4 regions of the Alcanivorax xiamenensis genome follow, and region 4 is predicted to be linked to each of the others. Evidence: predicted binding sites of a transcription regulator. Region 4 holds the regulator's gene; each other region holds the start of a gene.
What was found. The regulator FNR, encoded in region 4, switches genes on or off when oxygen is low (the NO sensors DNR and NnrR bind a similar motif). The targets are predictions, from matches to a motif close to TTGATNTANATCAA.

Region 1: the regulator FNR is predicted to act here: its motif matches at 1,937-1,950, upstream of clpB (ATP-dependent chaperone ClpB).
Region 2: the regulator FNR is predicted to act here: its motif matches at 1,113-1,126, upstream of A6D6_RS19465 (OmpW/AlkL family protein).
Region 3: the regulator FNR is predicted to act here: its motif matches at 1,791-1,804, upstream of ubiU (ubiquinone anaerobic biosynthesis protein UbiU).

What each region holds. Positions count from the first base shown of each region.
Region 1 is NZ_AQPF01000025.1:39,158-43,687, forward strand. Features, by position in the region: gene A6D6_RS14290 (outer membrane protein assembly factor BamD) at 1-137, opposite strand, end outside; gene rluD (23S rRNA pseudouridine(1911/1915/1917) synthase RluD) at 193-1,164, shown strand; gene pgeF (peptidoglycan editing factor PgeF) at 1,161-1,907, shown strand; gene clpB (ATP-dependent chaperone ClpB) at 2,100-4,530, shown strand, end outside.
Region 2 is NZ_AQPF01000058.1:64-4,593, forward strand. Features, by position in the region: gene A6D6_RS19460 (hypothetical protein) at 38-1,048, opposite strand; gene A6D6_RS19465 (OmpW/AlkL family protein) at 1,285-1,959, shown strand; gene glpE (thiosulfate sulfurtransferase GlpE) at 2,005-2,322, opposite strand; gene rhlB (ATP-dependent RNA helicase RhlB) at 2,387-3,619, opposite strand; gene A6D6_RS19480 (DUF938 domain-containing protein) at 3,755-4,336, opposite strand; gene A6D6_RS19485 (SDR family NAD(P)-dependent oxidoreductase) at 4,419-4,530, opposite strand, start outside.
Region 3 is NZ_AQPF01000007.1:59,424-63,953, reverse strand. Features, by position in the region: gene A6D6_RS06900 (U32 family peptidase) at 1-712, opposite strand, end outside; gene ubiU (ubiquinone anaerobic biosynthesis protein UbiU) at 724-1,731, opposite strand; gene cydC (thiol reductant ABC exporter subunit CydC) at 2,114-3,769, opposite strand; gene cydD (thiol reductant ABC exporter subunit CydD) at 3,762-4,530, opposite strand, start outside.
Region 4 is NZ_AQPF01000009.1:59,220-63,749, reverse strand. Features, by position in the region: gene A6D6_RS08305 (MBL fold metallo-hydrolase) at 1-117, opposite strand, end outside; gene A6D6_RS08300 (hypothetical protein) at 198-674, opposite strand; gene yaaA (peroxide stress protein YaaA) at 902-1,681, shown strand; gene A6D6_RS08290 (universal stress protein) at 1,828-2,745, opposite strand; gene fnr (fumarate/nitrate reduction transcriptional regulator Fnr) at 2,742-3,455, opposite strand; gene hemN (oxygen-independent coproporphyrinogen III oxidase) at 3,538-4,530, opposite strand, start outside.

The DNA.
Region 1 (4,530 bases), on a different contig from region 4:
AGGTAATTTTTCGCTTCCAGCGACTCCCGCGCCTGCTTATATTGCTCGGCCTCGGTGCGTTCCGGGCTCTCGACGGGCTTGCTGGAACAGGCGCTCACCATCACGGCGATAATCAGGGGCCAAAACAGACGTGGCATTTTTTCCTCGGTTCGACGCGCTACAATGGAGCGCTATTTAATCACAGGTTGCGATATGGGACATCTCGGCGGGGAGAAAATTCAACGTACCGAGCAGGTGAGCGTGGATCACGCCGGCGCCCGCTTGGACCAGGTGGCGGCGGAGCTGTTCGAGGGATTCTCCCGTTCACGACTGCAAACCTGGATCAAACAGGGGGCTCTGACCGTCAATGGTCGCAAGGCGCGCCCCAAGGACAAGCTGGTGGGCGGCGAGAGCCTGACCCTGGAGGCGGAGCTGGCGCCGGAGCTGGAGGACCAGCCCGAGGCGATCAGCTTGCCGGTGGTGTATGAGGATGAGGACCTGATCGTTATCAACAAGCCGGCGGGGCTGGTGGTGCATCCGGCGGCGGGGCATGCGGATGGGACCTTGCTCAACGGACTGCTTCATTTGGATGAGCGTCTCTCAAGTCTTCCCCGTGCCGGCATCGTCCATCGCCTGGACCGGGATACCACCGGCTTGATGGTGGTGGCCCGGTCCCTGGAAGCGCACAGCGGGTTGGTGGCGCAGTTGCAGGACAAGAGCCTGCATCGTGAGTACGAAGCCATCGCCGTTGGGGTAATGACTGGCGGCGGCACCGTGGATGCGCCCATAGGACGCCATCCGGTGGATCGCAAGCGTCAGGCCGTGGTGGCGCAAGGCGGCAAGCCGGCGGTGACCCATTTCCGCGTGATGGACCGCTACCGGGCCCATACCCGGATCCAGGTCCGGTTGGAAACCGGACGCACTCATCAGATTCGCGTTCACATGGCCCACCGTCACTATCCTCTGGTGGGAGATCCGTTGTACGGTGGTCGCCTGAAGTTCCCCGCTGGTGCCACCGAGGCGTTACGCGAGGCGCTGCGCCGGTTCCCCCGGCAGGCTCTGCACGCCCGTCGCCTCGGTTTGGTGCACCCGGTTAGCGGTAAGTATCTGGAATTCGAAACGCCGTTGCCGGAAGACCTGCAGACTCTGATTCGGGTCCTCGAGGAGGACCGGGAGGCGCAATGACGCTGCCGGACGTCAATCAGTGGCTCTGGCCGGAATGGCACCCGCATCCCCGGGTGCGGTCGGTGGTCACCACTCGCCTGGGGAGTCACTCACCTCCCCCATGGGCCGGGTTCAATCTTGGCGCCAATTGCGGTGACGAGCCCTCCCGGGTGGAAGCCGCCCGCCGTCATGTGCACCGGTTGCTGCAAGTGGATCACCCACCGGCCTGGCTGCAGCAGGTTCATGGGGAGCGGGTAATTCGCGCCGGTGATGCGGACAACCGCGCGGATGGGGTCTGGACCGACGAAAGCGGTTGGCCCTGCGTGGTGCTCACCGCTGACTGCCTGCCGGTTTTATTGGCACGGGGGGATGGCAGCGCGGTGGCCGCGGTGCACGCCGGCTGGCGTGGGCTGCATGCGGGCATCGTGCAACGGGCGGTATCGATCCTGGCGCCGGAAGGGGAGGCGCTGTCCGCGTGGTTGGGGCCGGCGATTTCCGGACGTGTCTATCAGGTTGGGGAAGAAGTACGCCGTGCCTTCATGGAATCCTCGCAGCTGTTTGAACCCGCTTTCACCCGTGACGCGACTCCCGGCCATTGGCGTTTTTCGCTTACCCATGCCGCCACCCTGGTATTGCATCAGGCCGGTGTGGAAGACGTATCCGGAGGGGAGCATTGCACCGCCGATGACCTCACCCACTTCTATTCCTACCGCAAGGAAGGCCAGACCGGTCGCTTTGCTTCTCTGATTTGGCTTGAGCCCTGATCGGGGCCGGGCCCGCCATCTCCGTTTTCTTAATCTGGATCAATATCGGGCGTTTTTTCCGGCTGGGGTTGCTTGAATTCCATGGCTCCGCCCGCATTTATAGGTCAGATTTTGAACAGTCGGTAAAGTCCGGTGCCATTGAAACCTTGTGGTTGAGGGCCGGAATTTACGCGCAACCAGGAGAAGTCATTCATGCGAATGGACAAATTGACCGCTCGTCTTCAGGAAGCTCTGGGCGAAGCCCAGTCACTGGCGGTGGGGCAAAGCCACAACGCCATCGAACCGGTGCACCTGCTGCTGGCTTTATTGCAGCAGCGTGGCGGTGTCGCCGCGCCGTTGCTGGAAAAAACCGGTGCCAACCCGGCGGATGTGATCACCGCTCTGAAGATGGCCATGGACAAGCTGCCCACCGTTGGACAGTTCACCGGAGACGTTCAGCTGTCCCAGAATCTGGGGCGCTTGTTGAATCTGGCGGACCGGGAAGCGCAACAGCGCGGGGATCAATACATCTCCACCGAGGCGGTGTTGCTGGCGGCCTGTGATGATAACGGCGAGGTCGGCAAGTTGATCAAGAACGCCGGTATTCGCAAGGCGGTGCTGGCGGAGAAAATCCAGGAGGTCCGCGGTGGTGAATCGGTGGATGACCCCAACGCCGAGGACCGTATGGAGTCCCTTAAGAAGTACACCACGGACCTCACCGAACGCGCTGAAAGCGGCAAACTGGACCCGGTGATCGGCCGGGATGATGAAATCCGCCGTACCATTCAGGTGCTACAGCGCCGGACCAAGAACAATCCGGTGCTGATCGGTGAACCGGGTGTCGGTAAAACCGCCATCGTCGAGGGGCTGGCGCAACGCATCGTCAACGGCGAAGTGCCGGAAGGGCTCAAGGAAAAGCGGGTTCTGTCCCTGGATATGGCGGCTCTGATCGCCGGCGCCAAATACCGTGGTGAGTTCGAGGAGCGCTTGAAGGCGGTGCTCAACGAACTGTCCAAGCAGGAAGGGCGGGTGATCCTGTTCATCGATGAGCTGCACACCATGGTCGGCGCCGGCAAGGCCGATGGCGCCATGGACGCGGGCAACATGCTCAAGCCGGCGCTGGCGCGCGGCGAGCTGCATTGTGTCGGTGCCACCACGCTGAACGAGTATCGTCAATACATCGAAAAGGACGCCGCTCTGGAACGTCGCTTCCAGAAAGTGCTGGTGGACGAGCCCTCGGTGGAAGACACCATCGCCATTCTGCGCGGTCTGAAGGAACGTTATGAGGTTCACCACGGTGTCGACATCACCGACGGCGCCATCATCGCCGCCGCCAAACTGAGCCATCGCTACATCACTGACCGCCAGTTGCCGGACAAGGCCATCGATCTGATCGACGAAGCGGCCAGCCGTATCCGTATGGAAATCGATTCCATGCCGGAGGAAATGGACCGCCTCGATCGCCGTCTGATCCAGTTGAAAATGGAGCGGGAAGCTCTGCGCAAGGAAGAGGACGAGGCAAGCAGGAAACGGCTGGAAAAACTGGAAGCCGACATCGCGGCGCTGGAGAAGGAATACGCTGATCTGGAAGAGATCTGGAACGCGGAGAAAGCCGCGTTGCAGGGCGCTCAACAATACAAGGCGGAACTGGAACAAGCCCGGGTGGATATGGAACAGGCACGTCGCGCTGGCGACCTGAACCGCATGTCCGAGCTGCAGTACGGGGTGATTCCGGAATTGGAGAAGAAGGTTCAGCAAGCTCAGGAACGCGAGGAAGCCGCTCAGGTGGAAACCCAGTTGCTACGCAACAAGGTCACCGATGAGGAAGTGGCGGAAGTGGTTTCCAAATGGACCGGGATCCCGGTGTCCAAGATGCTCGAGGGCGAGCGTGAGAAACTGTTGCGCATGGAAGAGGCGCTGCATCATCGCGTGGTGGGCCAGGAAGAGGCGGTGGAAGCGGTAGCCAACGCGGTGCGTCGTTCCCGCGCCGGGCTGTCGGACCCGAACCGCCCGAATGGCAGCTTCCTGTTCCTCGGCCCCACTGGTGTGGGTAAAACGGAACTGTGCAAAGCGCTGGCCGGCTTCCTGTTTGATACCGAGGAAGCCATGGTACGTATCGATATGTCCGAGTTCATGGAGAAGCATTCCGTGGCCCGGCTGATCGGCGCGCCTCCGGGTTATGTCGGTTATGAGGAAGGCGGTTATCTCACCGAAGCGGTGCGTCGTAAGCCGTATTCCGTGGTGTTGCTGGACGAAGTGGAAAAAGCGCATCCGGATGTCTTCAACGTGCTGCTGCAAGTGCTGGAAGACGGCCGCCTTACCGATGGCCAGGGCCGCACCGTGGACTTCCGCAACACGGTGGTGGTGATGACCTCGAACCTGGGGTCGGACCTGATCCAGCGCATGGCCGGCGAAGGCGATTATGAGGCAATGAAAGCCGCGGTAATGGAAGTGGTCGGCCAGCATTTCCGTCCGGAGTTCATCAACCGGGTGGACGAGACGGTGGTATTCCACCCGTTGGGGCAGGCGCAGTTGAAAGGCATCGCCGGCATCCAGCTCGACTATCTGCGCAAGCGGCTGGTGGAGCGGGAAATGTCCCTGACGCTGTCCGACGCGGCGTTGGACAAGCTGGTGGAAGCGGGCT
Region 2 (4,530 bases), on a different contig from region 4:
TTGTGTCTGGTTTTGCATTATCGGCGTCCGGCCTCACTCAATCCTTCAACACCTGCCCCAGCACCGACAAGCACGCTTCACTCTGATAGAAATCCCCCAGCGCCAGTTCCGCCCAGGCGCTCAATACGCCTTGCTCCTTCAGTACTTCCGCGCCACGCGCCAACGCTGGCGCCAGTGTGTCGCGTCGCGCCGCCGTATCGGTGCGCATGGCCTGGAGCAACGCGGGCAGACTTGATGCCATCAGGGTTTCGACCGCGGCGCGAATGCCTTCCATCACCAGATGCCGGCTGTAGTCCAGCGCGGCGATATGGTCGGATAGCAAGGTGCCCTGGCGCACCAGATCCGGCAGTGACTCATCGGGTACGTCACGCAGTAACGCCGCCGGTGTCATCGGGGCGATCCGTCCATAGGCATCGCGGGCCAGATCGGCGATGCGCTCGTTGCTTAACTCCCGGTTCAACCACTGTTCACCGGTCCTGAGCGTGGCGCGGATGTTCTGTCGCAGGTAGGAACGAATTGGCTCTTCCAATCCGCCCATGGCCCGGCCCACGCTTTTGCGGCCCAGTTTCATCATGCTGCTGACGCCGGGCAGCTTGGCCAGGGCGTTTTCTTCCAACAGAAAGTTCTTGATGCCGGTATAGAGCATTTCACTGACCATCTGACTGATCAGCGGATGATTCAGCACCGCATGAATGGTCCGCTCACGCAGACTTTGCAGTCGCAGCAGTTGTTCCAGCAGTGCCTCGAACCGGGCTTCGTCGAGCAATTCGCCAAAGGTCACCGGATCCTGGCGGGCGTGGTTCAGCAGGGCGTGCGCCACGGATTCGATCACCGGCCGCAGCCCCTCGGCGGTGCTTACATGCGTCAGCCAATCGTCCACCACCTGGCTCAGTACTTCGGCATCCACCAAAGTCCCCAGCGGTTGCTCCGCCAGTATCGCCACGCCCTGATCCAGCAGGTCGTGCCAGTAGTCCTCCGTGCACAGACGCTGGCAGGCGTGCTCAACGTGAGCTTGCTGCAAGGCTTCGGCCAGTTCTTTCCGCTTCATTGTTATCGGTTCCGCTGTGTCCGTTTTACTGAGTGTCCCGTCAGCCGCTGAATCCTTCTGGATCTTGATCCACGACAAGAGACCGCGCCCAACGGCCGGGTGTAATACCACGGAAGCCTGGCGATGCCGAGGGTTTGTGTCCAGGCCCGCGTGGTCGGGACGGCACCATCGTTGGTGTGGAATCGTCGATGTGGAATCGTCGGTGCGGACATGATGAGCCAAGAAGGGAGCTAAACATGCAACTATGGGGACGCGGCGCCTTGGCGCTGGCGCTAATCGGCAGTGTGGGTCTGGCCCAGGGGTATGAGGCCGGAGATATCTTGGTGCGCGCCGGGGCGGCCACGGTGTCGCCCCGCGTGGACAGTGACGCTTTTTCGGTGGCGCCGTTGACTGGCGCCAAGGTGGATGTGAACAACGACACTCAGTTCGGTTTCACCGTGGCCTACATGATCAACTCACGTTTCGGTGTCGAACTGCTGGCGGCCACGCCGTTCAAGCACGACCTCTACGTGGAAGGCGCGGGGCTGGGCCGTACCGATATCGGCGATACCAAGCATCTGCCGCCAACCCTGATGGCGCAGTATTACCTGCCGGAACTGGGGCCGGTGCGTCCCTATGTGGGGCTCGGCGTCAATTACACCTATTTCTTCGACGAGAACATTCACGACGGCGTGGTCAGCCCGCTGATCGGTGGCGCCAACGCCGATGTGTCTCTGTCCAATTCGGTGGGCTGGGCTGCTCAGGTGGGGGTGGATCTGGCCATGGGCGACACCTGGTTCGTCAACCTGTCCGCCTGGCGGGTGGACATCGATACCGAGGCCCGTCTCAAGGTGAATGGTTCCACCGTGGACAAAATCGATGTGGAGCTGGATCCGCTGGTGTGGATGGTCGGTATCGGCCGGGCGTTTTGACCCTCCCTTGTATTGCCGGGGCTGACTGCCCCGGCCCTGCCTTGGTTAACTTTCCTCGACCTGGTCCGGGTAGGCCTGGCGCCAGTGTTCGAAGCCGCCGTCCAGACTCACTGCCCGGGTGAAGCCTTTTTCCGTCAAAAAGTCACAGGCCGATTGGCTGGAGTGACCGTGGTAACAATACACCACCAAGGCCTGGTCACGGGACGTGGTGGCCAGAAAATCGTCCAGACTGTCCTGAGTCAGCGGCACGGCGCCAGGAATACGCGCCATGGCGTGGCTACCCGGGTCCCGCACATCAATGAACAACGCCTCTCCGCTGTCCAGAGTTTCCCGGCCTTGTTCCGGTGAGATTCGCTGGGCCATGACGCCTCCGTCGTTGCGTTGAGTTGCGTTGAATTTCGTTTGCTTTTCCGCTTACCAGGAGCGCTCAGGCCTGGCGCCGGTCTTCCAGTAGTGGCGCTGGCGGATGTTCGCAGGGCAATTTCATGCCGATGGCTTCTTCCAGTTGCGGTAGCAGAAAGGCATCGTCCTCGCAGGCGAAACTGATCGACACACCGCTGGCGCCGGCACGGCCGGTACGGCCGATGCGGTGGACATAGTCCTCGGGATCTTCCGGCAGATTGAAGTTCACTACATGGGAGACGCCGTCAATGTGGATGCCCCGTCCGGCCACGTCGGTGGCGATCAGGACACGGAGATCGCCGGCCCGGAAGCGTTCCAGTGTCTTCAAACGCTGATTCTGCGGCACATCACCGGAAATCATCGAGACCTTGAGCCCCTTCTTCATCAGGCGATCATTGAGCCGCCGGGTAATGTCCCGACGGTTGGCGAACACAATGACCTTTTCCATGTTCTCGCTGATGATCAGGTTGTACAGCAGATTGAATTTGTCTTCGGTGGCGGTGATGTAGACCTTTTGCTCCACGGTTTCCGTGGTCACCTGGGTCGGCTCGATCTCCACCGTTACCGGTTCCTCGGTCCAGCGCTGGGCCAGCGCCATGACGTCCTCATTGAAAGTGGCGGAAAACAACAGGGTCTGGCGGTAGCGGTTCGGCGGCGTCATTCGCACGATGCGTTTGACGTCTGGAATGAAACCCATGTCCAGCATCCGGTCCGCTTCATCCAGTACCAGCGATTCCACCCGGTCCAGCCACAGGTCACGGCGCTTGGCGAAATCCAGCAGGCGGCCGGGCGTGGCCACGAGGATGTCAATCAGGCGGGTTTGCAGGCGTTCCTGTTGCCGGTTGAAGTTCATGCCACCGACCACGCTCATTACCTGCAGATCGGTATGGCGGGCCAGTTGCAGCGCGTCTTTCTCGATCTGCATCGCCAGTTCCCGGGTTGGCGCCACGATCAGGGCGCGCGGTTCTCCGGCGTAGCGGGGCACGGTCAGCGGGTGCCGCAACAAGTCGTTGATCACGGTGATCAGAAACGCGGCGGTCTTGCCGGTGCCGGTCTGGGCCCGCCCGATGGCGTCCGCGCCGGCCAGAGTGTGGCGCAGGACTTCCGCCTGGATAGGCGTGCAATACTGGAAGCCCGCTTCGGCGATGCCGCGCATCAAAGGCAGTTCCAGATCGAAGTCATGGAAGCGGACCTCGCCCTCTTTCTCCGGTACCTGGAACTGGTCCAGATTCCAATCGCTTGTTTTGTCTTGTCGCATCACGTTGCTCGGATAGCTATCGCCGTCGGGTGGAAAGCACGGGCCATCGCGGAAGAAGCGGCCGGATCAGGGAAACATCGGCCTGTGCCCATGCAGTCATTCATAGTAGTGAAAGGGCCCCCCGGGGAACAATCGTCAGTGGAATACCAGCAGGCGATTGTTGGCGGGCATGGCGTGGTCAGCCAATAAAACACGTCCGTGGCGTGCAAACAAGGCCGTCACCCACTCCTGGTCACGAATTCCCATGCTCAGGGCCTGGCTCTTGAGGTGCAGATCGAAGCGGCGATTGCTGTCGCTGGTGTAGTGCCCCTGGTAGTTGAACGGACCGTAGATGTAGACGCGCGCTTGCGGTGTCAGGTGCTGGCAAAGGCGCTGCACACATCTTTCCACCAAAGGCCGGGACAGGATGTGGAAGGTGTTGGCGGTATAGATATGACGGAAGCGCTGTTCCGGCCAGCGGCCTTGTACTCGCAAGATCATGGCCGCTTGCAACGAAGGGGAGGGGTGGGCTTCCAGCCAGCGGTTCAGACCGGTCATGTTCTCCGGTTGTTCACTGGGATGCCAGCGGACGTCCGGAAACCGGGGTGCCATCCAGACGGCGTGCTGGCCGGTGCCGGAGCCGATCTCCAGCAGGTCGCCGTGGTCCAGATAACCGGCCAGCACCTCGGCGATGGGGCCCTTGTTATTCTCGGCGGCTTGGGAAAACGGTCTTTGCATAGGGTGTCCGGTCGTGGTGGGATCGTCCCTGTCTTCGGGCTGCCGCCGCCACGACCGGTGTGGCGGGTAGGGCGAAAAGGCCCTAGCGCCGCATCAGTTTCTGGCCGGCCACCATCAGACGCTGGTAGCTGGTCGGCAGCAGCCGCTGCATACCGTCAATAGCCAGGGCGTCGGAGCCGATCAATACCCGGCGT
Region 3 (4,530 bases), on a different contig from region 4:
CGGCCATCACCGGCAGCTCCCGACGCAGATCCTGTGGCCAGGCGGAGAGGGTCTGGATGCCGTTGAGCGTGAACAGCCGGCGGCCGTCCTGGCTGAACAAGGGCAGGCCTTGCGGGTCATCCCGGCAGACAAACTGGCAGCGGTCCTTGGGGAGGCCCCGCCGTCGGGCGGTAAAACAACGGGCGGACCAGGCCAGTGCCAGATGACCGTAGGCATGCACCTCGCAAGGCAGCGCCAAACCCTGCCGCCGCAGGGCCGTCATCAGGGTGGTAAGCGCCTGCCGGGACAACTCCAACGGCGCATGCCAGCCCTGCATGCCGGAAGCGGCCAACAGGCGGATGGCTTCCACGTTATAAAGGTTGAGAGAGGCGCCGCCGATAAAGGGAATGCCCGCTTCGCTGAGCAAATGGACGGCGCTCATATCATTGGCTTCCACCGGCAATTCGCCGTTGTCGCAGAGGCGACGCAACGCGCGCAGGTCGGCGCCGGCCTCGATCAGGGTCTGCGAGGACAGCACCACGGCCTTGCCCTGGGCGCGCAGTTCCCGGGCCAGTCCGAGCCAGTGATCCAGTTTCATATCCCGCCGTCGCCCGCACACGGTTTCGCCCAGATAGACCCGTTCCAGCGGCCAGCCCACGGCCTGGGCGTAGAAGGTCTCATAGTCTTTCTGGTGCCAGTAAAACGGCACCGGTCCCAGGGCCAGATCCAGCATGCCCGTGTCTCCTATTTCCAGCGGCGCTCGTAAGCACCCAGAGTGGTGGTGGAGCCTTCGGACAGGACGCCCAGAGTGTCTTGCCAGGCCGGGTCGGATCGGAATGCGGACGGTGTCCGGGAGAGATGATCCAGCGCCTGACGCCATACCCGGGTGACCTCCCGCACATAGGCGGGGCTGCGTTGCCGCCCCTCGATCTTCACCGCGGTGATGCCGAGGGCTTGCAGCTCCGGCAATAGCTCCAACGTGTTCAGGCTGGTGGGTTCCTCGATGGCGTGATAAAGCTCGTCATCGACCTGGAAGCGGCCTTTGCACAACGTCGGGTAACCGGCCTTTTCGCCGGGGCCGTAACGATCGATGAGCACGCCGTTGAGACGGGAACTGAGACCGCCGTCCTGTTCTTCCCAACGTACGTGGGCGGCCGGTGAGCAGGCGCCGTGGGTATTGGGAGATTCGCCGGTGAGATAAGAGGAGAGATAACAGCGCCCCTCCACCATGATGCACAGGCTGCCGAAGCCGAACACTTCCAGAGCCACTGGAGACTCGGCAGCCAGTTGTTTGACCTGATCCAGTGACAGCACCCGGGGCAGTACCGCGCGTCGAATATCGAAATGACAATGATAGAACCGCAAGGCTTCGGCACTGGTGGCGGAACCCTGCACGGAAAGATGTCGGGGCAGGTCCGGGTGGCGGCGGCTGGCGTATTCGAGCAGACCCAGGTCCGCCAGAATCAAGGCGTCCACGCCCAGGTCGGCGGCCTGGTCCACGGCCCGGGTCCACAGCGGCCAGCCGTCGTGTTGCGGATAGGTGTTGATGGCGCAGAAGACTTTGCGGTTTCGCCGGTGAGCGTAGTCGATGCCTTCCCGGGCCCGTTCCGGGGTGAAGTTGAGACCGGCGAAACGGCGCGCGTTGGTGATGTCCTTGAAGCCCATGTAAACCGAGTCGGCGCCTTCATCCACCGCGGTTTTCAATGCCGGCAGATTGCCGGCGGGACAGACCAGTTCCGGGGACCCGCTCATCTCTCCTCCCGTGCCAGATGTGTTGGCCGGTCAGGATAAAGCCGCGGGGTCGCATCGGGCTGACCTGGGTCAAGGGGGAAACCGGACGCTGGACGCTTTAGAATGGCGCACCGTCGAACATTGCGAATATAAATGACCGCTTCCAATGCCTGCCGGGGGCAGTCTGCTTACACGCAACACGCAACACGCCTGTTCGCTGCCAAGGCAGCTTCCCACAAGCGGCGTCACGAAGACGCTGTGGGAAGCTGCCTTGGCAGCGAATACAGCGCGGATTCATGTCACCAAGGTCAATAGATAAACCTTCGCCATGGGGGCAACGCTCAAGCGCTGGAGCAGTCCCAATTTGTTCGGTTGCGGCAGGCCCGGTTTTTCCTTATCGGCGTCAGACCTCAAGAACCAACCGCTTTTCCATCCGTTCGGCATGGCGTCGGTCATGGGTGACCATGATCAAGACCCGGTCGTTCAGGGTGGCATGGAGAATGTCGAACAACGCGTCGGCGGTGGCCGGCTCCAGACCGGTGAAGGGCTCGTCCAGCAGCACCACCGGGCTGTCCCGCAGCAGCACCCGGGCCAGCGATACACGCCGCCCTTGTCCGCCAGAAAGGTGCATGCCGTTGGTGCCGATCCAGTGATCGAGGCCACCACGTTGCCGTACCAGATCCGCCAGCCGGGCCTGTTCCAGCACCCGCCAGAGTTGTTCGTCGGTGGCCTCCGGTCTGGCCAGGCGCAAGTTATCCCTCAGGGTGCCGGTGAACAGCTGCTGTTGCTGCAATAACAGGGCGAAACAGTGACGCCAGGCGTCGCTGTCCGCCCGCGCCTGGCTGACACCGCCGAAACGGATCTCGCCAGCGCTGATCCGTTGCAGGCCCATCAGACAATGCAGCAGGGTGGATTTACCACTGCCGCTTGGGCCGACGATGGCCAGTGGGGCGCCGGCTCGCGCTTGCAGATCAAGACCGCTGAACAAAGCCGGTTGCCCAGGCCAGGCGAAACTCAGTCCGGAGACCATCAAATCACCGTCGGCCCGGGGAATCTCGCTGCCACTGGCGGCTGGCGGCGGGATCGGCGTGCCGGTCAGGGTGTCCAGGCGTGTCACGGTGGCACGGGTGTCCGGCCAGCCCTGCCAGGCCTGGGCCAGGGGCAGGGTCACCTCGGCGGCGGCCAGAACCAGCAACATCAGCGCCAGCGCCATGGGCGCGTCGATCATTTCCTGCCGTACCGGCGCGATCAGGATCAGCAGCATCGCCACCGCCAGCCATTGCATCAGACTCTGGATCAGGGTTTGAGTGATGGCGTGCTGCAGCGCCAGCCGGTGTTCGAGCCCGGCCAGATCGGCCAGCCGGCGGCGCCACTGTTCGAGTAATGACGGCCGCAGACCATAGGCGAGCACATCGGGCAGTCCGTTGAGGATTTGCACCAGATCCCCGCGCAGCTGTTCACGTTGCCTGGCCCGTTGTTCCAATGGGTCGGTGGAGACCTTGGACAACCGTTGCAGTAGCAGCGCCATCACGATGAAGCCGCTCAGCAGAGCCAGGGCCGCCGCCGGTCCGGCGATCCAGAATCCGGCCAGCAGCAATACCACGGCGGTGGCGGCGGCCACCAGGGCGGGTTGTCCCTGTCCCAGCCAGGCGTTTTCCAACCGTTCCACATCGCCCAGCAGACGTTCCAGTAAATGGCCGCTGCTCAGCGACGACAGAGGGCCGGGGATGCGCGGCAGAATCGCCGCGAACAATCGCGTGCGCAGCCGCTGCATCACGTGGAAGGTGGCGTCATGGCTGACCAGCCGTTCGAAATAGCGGGATACGGTACGGCCCACTGCCAGGGCGCGAATGCCGGAACTGGGTACCAGCATGTTGAACGCCACCGCCGGGCCGCCGGCGGCCATCCCGGCCAGGGCGGCGGCACTGATGAACCAGCCGGACAGCCCCAGTAGCGCCATGGCGGCGAGCGCGGTGATCAGTGCCAGCACCGCGGCGTTGCGCAGCCGCGCGCCTTCTCCTTTGAACTGATGACGAAGCCAGGTGATGTGGTCAGCCATGCGCGGCTCCTTCCATGGACTCGGCTGAAGGGCCGAGCCACAGACTTTGATCGGCCAGGGTGGCGAAAGCCGGGGAATGGGTGGCGATCACCAGGGTGCGTCGTCCCTTGCGGGCTCGCAGCGCTGTGATGATTCGTTGTTCCAGCGCATCGTCCAGTTCCGCGGTGGGTTCATCGAGCAACAATAGCGGCGCCGGGCTCAACAGGGCCCGGGCCAGTGCCAGCCGGCGTCCCTGGCCACCGGAAAGACCGCCGCCGTTCTCATCGAGGCGTGTGTCCAGTCCGGCGGGCAAGTGCTCCAGACCGCACTCGGCCAGTACTTGATGGAGGGCGGCGTCATCGGCGTCCGGGGCTCCCAGGCGCAGATTGTCGGCCACCGTGCCATGGATGAACCACGGATGTTGTCCGGCCCAGGCCAGGTTGCCGGTTGTTTGTGCCAGCAGCGGGGCGGGCCGGCCGTCATGGCGCACCTCGCCGGTGTCCGGCGCCAGCAGACCCGCGATCAGCTTCAAAAGGGTGCTTTTGCCGGTACCGCTGTCCCCTCTGAGCACCAGACAGGTTCCTGCTTGAACGGTCAGATCGCAGTTACTCAGCAGTGTGTCCTCGCTGTCGGGGTAAGCAAACGAGACCTGATCCAGAGTCAGGGCGGTGGCGGTGGTGGAGACGGCGTTGGAGCCGGATACGGATTGACGTTCCTCAAGCAGTGGCGCCAGCGCCTCGGCGGCGGCGTGGGCGGCGGCGCGATCATGATAGCCGGCCGCC
Region 4 (4,530 bases):
GCCACCCACCAGATAACTGTTGGTGCCGGGGCCGGTCATCATGCCGGGGTTACGGCCCAGCACACGCCAAGCGTTGGTAGCGATGGCCGTGGACTGGCCGGGGATCAGCGCCGCCATGGTAACTCCATTGGTTCGGGAAGCGCATTGTGACCATTTAGTCCCGGCTTGCAAACCCCCCGGTATGGTGGCGGCCCGCGCTATTCACCGTACACTTGTACTTCCCGGACCCTTAACTCCCAGCGATCCGGGGGCGGCATGCCGCGGTCACGGTCGGCCACCACCGCCAGCGGATAGCGGCCACCAGCGGGCACATGAATGGATACCGGAATACGCTCTTCATGCAGTGTTTCGCAGGCTTTCGCCGGCGGACAGGAGAGGGCGACGGTATCCAGCACTACGTGAGCGATGGCGTGGCCCCCCCGATTGCTGATCTCGCCGCTTACCCGCACGCCGGTTTCCATCTGACTGACGCCGGTGACCGTAACGGTGACCGAGGCGGGATCACCAGGCAGCAATCGTTCCTGGTCAGTGAACAGAAAGGAAATCAGCATCACCGCGCTGGCCGCGCCGACCCCGGCGAGCACCAGATAGAAGGGACGCCGTCCGGCCTGCCAGCTGCCCCACAGCAATATCACCACCGCGGTAACCACCGCCAGAACCAACAAATACCGCATGCTCTTTATCCTTCTGTCTTGTTTTCCCGGTGATACCACGGCCCTTCGCCAGCATCACCGGGATTGGAACCGGCCCTGCCTATATCTGCCAATGGTCAAAACCATGGCCGCTTGCGCTACCATCTACGGCTGCTTGATCCTGAGCCGCCACCGCACCGCCCCAACAGAGCGGTTACCGGACTATTATGATGGCGGTATTCGCGATTTCACGCCACGGAGGAAAACCCATGCTGATAGTGGTCTCGCCGGCCAAGACCCTGGATTACGAGTCACCGTTGCCGGCGCTGCGCGCTACTCAACCGCGCATGCTCGATGACAGTGAAACATTGGTGGAAAGAGCCCGCAAACTGTCACCGGCGGATCTGTCCAGCCTGATGGGAGTGAGTGACAAGATTGCCCACCTCAACGTCGAACGCTTTGCTCTGTGGCAACGCCCTTTCAACAAGGACAACGCCCGCCCGGCACTCTTCGCCTTCAAAGGGGACGTGTATACCGGGCTCGACGTCAGCCGTTTCAGTAAGGATGACCTGGCCGCCGCGCAGCAGCGACTGCGCATGCTGAGCGGTCTTTACGGGGTCCTGCGGCCGCTGGATCTGATGCAACCGTATCGCCTGGAAATGGGTACCAGGCTGGATACGCCGGAGGGCAAGGATCTGTACGCTTTCTGGGGCGACCGCATTAGCCGGCAGTTGATCAAGGACATGCGCGCCGCGGGTACCGACACCCTGGTGAACCTCGCCTCCAATGAGTATTTCAAATCCGTGCGAACCAAACTGCTGCCGGGCCCGGTCATCGAACCGGTCTTTCAGGATGAGAAAAACGGCACATACAAGGTCATCAGTTTCCATGCCAAAAAAGCCCGAGGGCTGATGGCGGCCTGGATACTGCGTAAAGGGATTGAAAAGCCGGAGGATCTGAAGCGGTTCAAGGAAGCCGGGTATCGATATGACAAAGCCTCTTCCACGGACACCAAACCGGTGTTCCGAAGAGCGGAGCAGGGTGGTTAACCGCCGAACCGATAGCTGTGGCTAGTCTATTGGTCATGGAGGCATGGATTCAGGTTGTATTCGCTGCCAAGGCAACTTCTCACGGTGGCTTCGTAGTGATGTCGCTGTGGGAAGCTGCCTTGGCAGCGGATGGGCTGTATGCCCCATCACCGCCAGTCGGTGTTAAAGCCGTCCGGTTTGATCACCAGAACATCATTGCGGGCATGCACCAGCAGCGATTCAGCGGTGGCACCCAGCAGCAGCCGTTCCACTTTATTGCGGCGAACGGTTCCCACCACCAACACATCGGTGCCGTTGTTTTCACAATAGTCCGCCAGAGTGCCGGCAATCGGCCCCTCCAGCATTTCCGTGCGCTCCAGCGGCAAACCGTGACGTTCGGCGAAGCGGTCCAGAGCTTCGCGGTGGCTTTTGCGAATGCTCTCGGCACTGGCGGCGTACTCCGGCAATGCTTCGCCAGCCACCAACAACAAGGTTTCATCCGGATGTTCCAGCACATGCACGGCGTTGAGTGATGCCCGCAGCGGCGCCGACCATTCCCGGGCAGCGGCCAACACCGTGGCATCCAGGCCGCTTTCGTCCTCTTCCTCGGGCTCAATCGCCGCGCTAAACACTGGCGGTTCGCTCCACGGGCGGTCCTGTACGCAAAGCACCGGGCAGGGCGCCCTGCGGATCAGCAGCCAGTCCCGGGGCGTGAACAAATGGCGTCGCAGCGTGCCTTCCTCGCTGGTATGCACCACCACCAGGCGCGGTTTGGCGGCGATCACCGTCTGCCGCAAATCCTCATCCTGGTCCTTGTTCGTGGTGATATGCACAGTGGCCTCGGTGTCGGCCAGCAAATCCTGTATACGCCGTTCCCAGGCATTGCGGATTTGCTGCTCGGCCGTTTGGCGACGTTTCTGGTCAAGCCCCACGGCCCGGCGCATGGCCGAGGAATCGCTATTGACGGCTACCACCAGTGGACAGTTCAGTGCGGCGGCCAGCAGCCGCCCCTTCTTCAGCGCCGGCTGCGGGGCCATCAGTTGGCGGTCCAGGACAACGAGAATGCCATCGGTCGGAATAGTCATGGTGCCTCCGTATGTAATCTGCCGCCGCCGCAGAGAGCCTCACGGTCCACAATTTCCACATCCCTGCCATCCACCAGCAGCATATCCTGCTGTTGAAAACGGGTGAAAATGCGGCTCACCGTCTCCACCGCCAGTCCCAGATAATTGGCGATGTCATAGCGAGACATGGGCAGGCGGAAGCGGCGGCTGCTCAAGCCCCTGCGCTGTTGACGCGCGGCCAGGGATAACAGTAGAGAAGCCACTCTGTCATCCGCGCTCTTCTTGCTCAACAGCATGTGCAGTTCGCGGTCCGCGCGGATCTCGTTGCTCATCAGCGAGAAGAAGTGATGCTGCAAGGAGGGGATGCGTTGGGACAGATCTTCCAGGCGATGGAAGGGAATCTCGCACACGGTGGCGGTTTCCAGCGCCTTGGCATTGGAAACATGGTGCGCGGTACTGATGCCGTCCATGCCGACGATCTCGCCAGGCAAGTAGAAGCCGGTAACCTGTTCCTCCCCCTCATCGGAGAGGACATAGGTCTTCAGTGAGCCGGAGCGCACGGCATAAACGGCGCTGAACGGGGCGGCGGCACGAAACAGGTGCTCTCCGCGCTTCAGCGGGCGGCCACGGCGAATGATGCCATCCAGTTCGTCGAGCTGGGAAGGCGCCACCGCCAACGGCAGGCAAATGGGGCTGAGACTACAGTCGTTGCATGAAACGTGACGAGGCATGCTGCGCACCTCCATATTGGATACACTGCGTATTGCAATTACGGCTTGAGACATTATGGTCTCCCGGATCGGTAACGGCGAGCTAAATAATGCGACTGAATCGCTGTGGGTTGGGGGTGCCGGCATAGCGGTCGAACAACATCGCCAGAGCGCGCACCACCAGGCGCCCGGCATCGGTGACCAACAGCACGGGGCCGTTCATATCGATCAGCCCCAATTTTTCGAATTGCTCCAGTGCGTCCAGTTGATCCCTGAAATAATCGGCGAAATCCACCTCCCAACGCTGCCGGAAAGCGACCAGATCCAGCCGCAGATCGCACAGCAGCCCCATGATCACGTCACGGCGCAGGCGATCGTCCCAGTCGAGCAGGAAACCGCGTTCGATCGGCATGCGGCCCTCTTGCACGGCCTCCTGCCAAGCGCCCAGGATCTTCTGATTTTGCGCGTAGAAATCGTCGAAAGCGCTGATGGCACTGACGCCCATGCCTAGCAGGTCCGCATCACCATGCAGTGAGTAACCCTGAAAATTACGGTGCAGAGTGCCGTTGACTTGCGCCACCGCCATGGGATCGTCCGGCAAGGCAAAATGGTCCATGCCGATCAACACATAGCCGGCTTCCTCCAGGGTCTCGCCGGCCAGTTTCAGCATGGCGAGTTTCTCCTCCGGGCTCGGCAGAGCGCTTTCCTGGATCTGGCGCTGCACCTTGAACCGCGCCGGCATGTGGGCGTAGTTGTAAAGGGAGATGCGCTCCGGGCGTAACGCCAGCAATTGTTCCAGGGAACGGGCCAGACTGGAAGAAGACTGCCAGGGCAGACCGTAAATCATGTCGGCATTGATGGATTGGAAACCAAAGTCCCGGGCCGCGTCGAATACCTTGGTGATCAGTTCCAGGGATTGTTCCCGATTCACCGCCTTCTGCACCACCGGATCGAGATCCTGAATACCAATACTGAGACGGTTGAAGCCCAGTCCGCGCAGCAATCCGAGGCGGGCCCGATCCACCGTGCGCGGGTCGACTTCAATGGCGTATTCGCCACGGTCCTCTTCGAGCAGGTTGAAATGACGGGCCAGGTC